One region of the Streptomyces sp. NPDC012888 genome, then DNA from elsewhere that is predicted to be linked to it. Evidence: predicted binding sites of a transcription regulator. Region 1 holds the regulator's gene; the other holds the start of a gene.
The links. The regulator HspR, encoded in region 1, represses chaperone genes until heat shock. The targets are predictions, from matches to a motif close to TTGAGNNNNNNNNNCTCAA.
Positions count from the first base shown of each region.

Region 1 (3,406 bases):
CTCTACAGCCGTGCCCTCAGCAGCGGCCGGATCGCCAGGTCGGACACCCGCAACGCCCCGTGCCTGCTGGAACTCGCGCTGCTGCAGCCCGATCCGGATGACGCGAACCTGCTCTGTCCGGTTCCCCCGGCCGTCGCGCTCGCCCAGCGCCTCCACCCCATCGAACGGGAGATCCAGGACCGGCGGCGCGACACCATCGAGCTGACCGAGGCTTTCGAGCCGTTCCTGGCCATCAGCACCCAGGTCCCCGCGAGCACCCACGCGATCACCGTGCTCGAAGGTTTCGACCGCATCAACGCCGCCCTGAACCTGGCCACCGCCGACTGCCACACCGAGATGCTCACCATCCAGCCGGGCGGCGGACGCAGCGCCCCGGTGCTCACCCAGGCCCTCCAGCGGGACCAGCCGCTGACCGACCGCGGGGTCAGCATACGTACGCTCTACCAGCACACCGCCCGCCACAGCCGGGGCACCCTCGCGTACGTGGAACGCATCTCCGCGGGGAAGGTCGAGATCCGCACCCTGGAGGAGCTGATCCCGCGGCTGATCGTGTTCGACCGGACGGTCGCCTTCATCCCGGTGAGCGACGACCGCAGCATCGCCCTGGAACTCCGCCACCCGGGCCTGGTCGAGTACCTCATCAACGTCTTCGAGGCGCTGTGGCACCGGGCCACGCCGCTGACCGAGCAGATCCCCTACACCACGACCACCTCCGGGATCTCCGGGGTGCAGCGCTCCATCGCCCAGCTCCTCGTCGAGGGCCACGTGGACGAGGCCATCGCCCGCCGGCTGGGGATGAACGTACGGACCTGCCGCGCGCACATCGCCAAGCTGGCCGGGACGCTGGGCAGCGGCAGCCGCGCGCAGCTGGGCTACCTCATCGCGCAGTCGGGGATCCTGGGCGGCCCCGGGGCCGTGGAGGGCGGCGAGAACGGCGCCTGCGCCCCGGGCGGGGAGTGAACGCGCGGCAGGCCCCCGCCCGGTGACCGGGCGGGGGCCTGCCGTGTCCGCGAGGGCTTCAGTCCTGGGCGCGCTTGGGGCGCCACACCACCAGGCCCTGCTGCGGCGGCTGGTACGGGACCAGGTCCCGGCGGTACGAGGCGTGCACCTGGGCCTCGCGCTGCCGCATGGCGACGGCCGCGCCGTCGACGGCCGCCGACAGCTCGGCCACCCGCTGCTGGAGCGCGGCGACCTGGTTCTCCAGCTCGATGATGCGCTTGATGCCGGCCAGGTTGATGCCCTCGTCCTGGGAGAGCGTCTGCACCGTGCGGAGAAGTTCGATGTCCCGGGCCGAGTAGCGCCGGCCGCGGCCGGCCGTGCGGTCCGGGGAGACCAGGCCGAGACGGTCGTACTGGCGGAGGGTCTGCGGGTGCAGACCGGAGAGCTGAGCGGCGACCGAGATCACGTAGACCGGAGTCTCATCCGTCAGTTCGTAGGGATTGCGCCGTCGGCCGTCCATCTCATGCTCCCTTCGCTGCCTCGAACAACGCGGCCCGGGTGTCCTCGTCCGCCGTGGCGTCGCGGAAGGCCTCCAGCGCCTCGCGGGCCTTGTCGGACAGGGCCGTGGGGACCGCCACCTCCACCGTGACGAGCAGGTCGCCGCGGGTGCCGTCCTTGCGGACCGCGCCCTTGCCGCGGGCCCGCATCGTACGGCCGTTGGGAGTGCCCGGGGGCAGCTTCAGCGTCACCGCCGGACCGCCGAGGGTGGGCACCCGGATCTCGCCGCCCAGGGTGGCCTCCGCGAAGGAGACCGGGACGGTCACCGTCAGGTTGTCGTCCTTCCGGCCGAACACCGGGTGGGCGCCGACGTGGACCACGACGTACAGGTCGCCGGCGGGTCCGCCGCGCTCGCCCGGGGCGCCCTTGCCGCGCAGCCGGATCCGCTGGCCGTCGAAGACGCCCGCCGGGATCCGGACCTGCATGGTGCGGGAGGAGCGGGCCCGGCCGCTGCCCTTGCACACCTCGCAGGGGTTCTCCGCGATCAGGCCGCGGCCCTTGCAGTCGGCGCAGGGGTCGGTGAGCGAGAAGCCGCCCCCGCTGCCCCGGGACACCTGGCCGGTGCCGACGCAGGTGGGGCACACCCGCGGCGTGCCGTTGGCGTCGCCGGTGCCGGAGCAGGCCTTGCAGGGTGCCTGGGAGGACATCCGCAGCGGGACCGTGGCCCCGTCCACCGCCTCGGTGAAGCTGAGCGTCACCTCGGACTCGATGTCCTGGCCGCGGCGCGGCTGGGTACGGGTACCCGTGCCGGCGCCGCCCCGGTTGAACAGCCCGCCGAACATGTCGCCGAGGCCGCCGCCGCCGAAGCCGCCCGCCCCGCCCTGGGCGCCCCCGAAGAGGTCGCCCAGGTCGAAGTTGAACGAGCCGCCGGCGCCCGGGCCGGGACGGAAGCCGCCGTTGCCGAAGAGGGCGCGCGCCTCGTCGTACTCCTTGCGCTTCTTGGGGTCGCCGAGGATGTCGTTCGCCTCGGAGATCTCCTTGAAGCGCTCCTCCGCCGAGGTGTCGCCCTTGTTGGCGTCCGGGTGGTACTCGCGGGCGAGCTTCCGGTACGCCTTCTTGATCTCGGCCTCGGTGGCGTCCTTGGGGACGCCGAGAACCTTGTAGTAGTCCTTCTCCACGAAGTCCTTCGTGCTCACCGACGTCCCTCCTCCCAGGTACAGCCGCTCTGGCTACTCACTGTCCTTCTTGGTGTCGTCGGACTCCTCGGAGTCCTCGGACTTGGGGGCCGCGGCCCCCGGCTGGGGCTCGGCCACGGCGACCCGCGCGGGGCGGATCGTGCGCTCGCCGATCCGGTACCCCGGCTGCAGGATCGCCACGCAGGTCGTCTCGGTGACGTCCGGCGCGTACGAGTGCATCAGGGCCTCGTGGATCGTCGGGTCGAAGGGCTCGCCCTCCTTGCCGAACTGCATCAGGCCCATCTTGGCGACGACCGTCTCCAGCGCCTCGGCGACCGACTTGAAGCCGCCCACCAGCTCGTTGTGCTCGCGGGCACGGCCGATGTCGTCCAGCGTCGGGAGCAGCTCGGTCAGGAGGCTCGCGACGGCGATCTCCTTGACCGTGACCCGGTCCCGCTCGACCCGGCGGCGGTAGTTCTGGTACTCGGCCTGGAGCCGCTGGAGGTCCGCGGTGCGCTCGGCGAGCGCGGTACGGGCCTGGTCCAGCTGCGCCAGCAGCGCGGTGTCGTTCGCGTTCGCTTCCCCGGCCGGGGCCGCCTGCTCCGCCTGGTCGGCGGAGTCGGCGGCCTGCGACGCGTCGGGCGTGCCGTCGGCGGGGACTTCGGGCTTCTCCTCGAAGCCCGGGGTCTCCTCCGACATCAGGCAGCGCCGCCCTTCGGCTTGTCCTCGTCGACGATCTCGGCGTCGACGACGTCGTCCTCGGCCTTGGCCTGGCCGGCGTCACCGGGGGCGCC
Region 1 is NZ_JBIBBM010000020.1:147,175-150,580, reverse strand. Features, by position in the region: gene ACFY61_RS29580 (helix-turn-helix transcriptional regulator) at 1-960, shown strand, start outside; gene ACFY61_RS29575 (heat shock protein transcriptional repressor HspR) at 1,019-1,459, opposite strand; gene dnaJ (molecular chaperone DnaJ) at 1,461-2,633, opposite strand; gene grpE (nucleotide exchange factor GrpE) at 2,667-3,311, opposite strand; gene dnaK (molecular chaperone DnaK) at 3,311-3,406, opposite strand, start outside.

Region 2 (3,406 bases), on a different contig from region 1:
GGCTGCTGGCTGCACGAGTTCGCCGCCCTCGCGCTGCTCGCCCACGCCTTCCCCGGCCGCCGGGAACGCGGCTGGTGGTGGAGCGCCGCCGCCGTGGCCGCCTCCCTGGTCCCGCTGGCCCTGGTCAGTGCCCGGCAGGCCGGGGCGCAGCTCGGCTGGCTGGGGCGGCCGGCCGCCGCCGACTGGGCGGCGTACGCGGTGGTCGCCGCGTTGTCCCTCGCCGCCGCCCGACTGCTCACCCGGGCACCGGACGCCGGCCCTGCCGCGCGCCCGCTCGTGCGGGTGGCGCTGCCGCTGGCCCTGCTGCCCGCCGGGCTGCTGCTCACCGTCTCCCTGGTCCACCCCTGGTACGTCGACCGCTACGTCCTCTACTCCCTCGCCGGACCGGCCCTGCTCGCGGGCGCCGTCCTGCCCCGGCTGCGGGCGCGCGCCCGGATCCCGCTCGCCGCCGCCCTCACCGCCGCCCTCGCCGCCGCCCTCCTGCCCTGGAGCCTCTGGCTGCGCACCCCCGACAGCCGCAAGGACGACGCGCTCGCCGCCGCCGCGGCGGTCCGCGAGCTGGCCCGGCCCGGCGACGCCGTGCTCTTCCTGCCGGCGCGGCGCCGCGAGTGGCTCCTCTCCTCCCCCGGGGTGTACGGCGGCCTGCGCGACGTGGCCCTCGACCGCGACCCGGTGTCCTCGCGCACCCTGTGGGGCACCGAGTCGCCCTCGGCCGACATCCTGGACCGGCTGGTGGCCTCGCCGCGGGTGATCGCCCTGATGGACCCGCCGGACCAGCCCCGCGACCCCTACCCGCGCGAGGTGGTCAAGCGCCAGACGCTGGTGGCCCACTTCGAGCTCTGCTCGGTGACCGACGTCCGGGGCGCGCGGATCGGCCTCTACGCCCGCCCCGGCACCTGTCCGCCCCACATCCCCGGAGGTACCGGATGAACCCGCACGACCCGCACGACCCGCACGACGGCCTTCCCGGCCCGCTCGTCGACCCGGCCTGGCTGGCGGCCCGCCTCGGCGACCCCCGCCTCGTCGTGTTCGACGCGTCCGTCGGGGAGAACCGGGGCGCGCCCGCCCGGATCCCCGGCGCCCGCCCCTTCGACCTCGACGGCGAGCTGTCCGACCACTCCGCCGCCGCGCCCCCGCACACCATGCCGGCGCCGGAGGCCTTCGCCGCGGCGGTGCGCGGCCTCGGGCTGGACGACGCGAGCACGGTGGTGGTCTGCGACGGCGCCGGCGTCTACTCCAGCGCCCGCGCCTGGTGGATGCTCCGCGCGATGGGCTTCGACCGCGCGGCCGTACTGGACGGCGGGCTGCCCGCCTGGGCCGCGGCCGGGTTCCCGGTCGAGGAGGAGCCCGCCGCGTACGACGGGCCCCCCGGCGCCTTCACCGCCCGCCCCCGGCCCGGACTGGTGGTGGACGCCACCGCCGTGCTGGACGCCCTGGCCGACCCCGCGGCCGCGGTGCTCGACGCCCGCAGCCCGGGCCGCTTCGCCGGCACCGAGCCCGAACCCCGCCCGGGCCTGCGGGGCGGCCACATGCCGGGCGCGGTCAGCCTGCCCTTCACCGAACTGCGCGCGCCCGACGGCCGCATGCTTCCGCCGGAGCGGCTCCGCTCCGCCCTGTCCGAGCGGGCACCGGCCGCCGGCCGCCTCTACTTCAGCTGCGGGTCGGGCGTCACGGCCTGCGTCCTGGCCCTCGCGGCCGACCTGGCCGGCTACCGGGACCTCGCCGTCTACGACGGTTCCTGGTCGGAGTGGGGCCTCCCCTCCGACCTGCCCGTGACCACCGGCTCCTGACGGCCCGTCGTCCGTTCGCCCCGGGCGAACGCCCCTTGGGGAACACCGGCGGCCTCAGAAGCATTGAGCCTGCATAGCTCAACTTCACTGCCGGAGGGAAGATCATGGCTTCGACGTCCGTATCGCTCACCCTGCCCGTGCTGCCTCTCGATGACGAGGTCGTGCTGCCCGGCATGGTGGTACCGCTCGACCTGTCCGACGCCGAGGTGCGCGGCGCCGTCGAGGCCGCGCAGGCGCTGGGCGGCAGCGGGAAGCCGCGGGTGCTGCTCGTACCGCGCGTCGACGGCACGTACGCGGGCACGGGTGTGCTCGGGACCGTCGAGCAGGTCGGGCGACTGTCCGGCGGTGACCCGGGGGCCCTGATCCGGGCCGTCGGCCGGGTCCGGATCGGCGCCGGGACCACCGGTCCCGGCGCCGCCCTGTGGGTGGAGGCGGAGACCGTGGAGGAGCGGGTCCCCGACCCGCTGCCCGGCGCCGTCGCCGAACTGGTCAAGGAGTACAAGGCGCTCGCCACCAGCTGGCTGAAGAAGCGCGGCGCCTGGCAGGTCGTGGACCGGGTGCAGGGCATCGAGGGCGTCGGCGCCCTCGCCGACAACTCGGGTTACTCGCCGTTCCTGACCGTGCAGCAGAAGGTCGAACTGCTGGAGACCGCCGACCCGGTCGCCCGCCTGAAGCTCGCCGTGAAGTGGCTCACCGACCACCTCGCCGAACAGGACGTCGCCGAGTCCATCGCCAAGGACGTCCAGGAGGGCGTGGACAAGCAGCAGCGCGAGTTCCTGCTGCGCCGCCAGCTGGAGGCCGTCCGCAAGGAACTGCGCGAGCTGAACGGCGAGAAGGAAGGGGAGGAGGCGGACGACTACCGGGGCCGGGTCGAGGCCGCCGACCTGCCGGAGAAGGTCCGGGAGGCCGCCCTCAAGGAGGTCGACAAGCTGGAGCGGTCCAGCGACCAGTCGCCCGAGGGCTCGTGGATCCGCACCTGGCTGGACACCGTCCTGGAACTGCCCTGGAACGAGCGGACCGAGGACTCCTACGACATCCGCGGCGCCCGCGCCGTCCTCGACGCCGAGCACGCCGGACTGGACGACGTGAAGGACCGCATCACCGAGTACCTGGCCGTGCGCAAGCGGCGCGGGGAGCGCGGCCTCGGCGTCGTCGGCGGCCGGCGCGGCGGCGCCGTGCTCGCGCTGGTCGGCCCGCCCGGCGTGGGCAAGACCAGCCTCGGCGAGAGCGTGGCGCACGCCATGGGGCGGAAGTTCGTGCGGGTCGCCCTCGGCGGCGTACGGGACGAGGCGGAGATCCGCGGCCACCGGCGCACCTACGTCGGCGCCCTGCCCGGCCGGATCGTGCGGGCCGTCAAGGAGGCCGGCTCGATGAACCCGGTGGTGCTGCTCGACGAGATCGACAAGGTGGGCTCCGACTTCCGCGGCGACCCGGCGGCCGCCCTGCTGGAGGTCCTGGACCCGGCGCAGAACCACACCTTCCGGGACCACTACCTGGAGGTGGAGCTGGACCTCAGCGACGTGGTGTTCCTGGCCACCGCGAACGTCCTGGAAGCCATCCCGGAGGCGCTCGCCGACCGCATGGACATCGTCCGTCTCGACGGCTACACCGAGGAC
Region 2 is NZ_JBIBBM010000004.1:205,285-208,690, reverse strand. Features, by position in the region: gene ACFY61_RS08355 (hypothetical protein) at 1-930, shown strand, start outside; gene ACFY61_RS08350 (sulfurtransferase) at 927-1,790, shown strand; gene lon (endopeptidase La) at 1,895-3,406, shown strand, end outside.
Region 2: the regulator HspR is predicted to act here: its motif matches at 1,854-1,872, upstream of lon (endopeptidase La).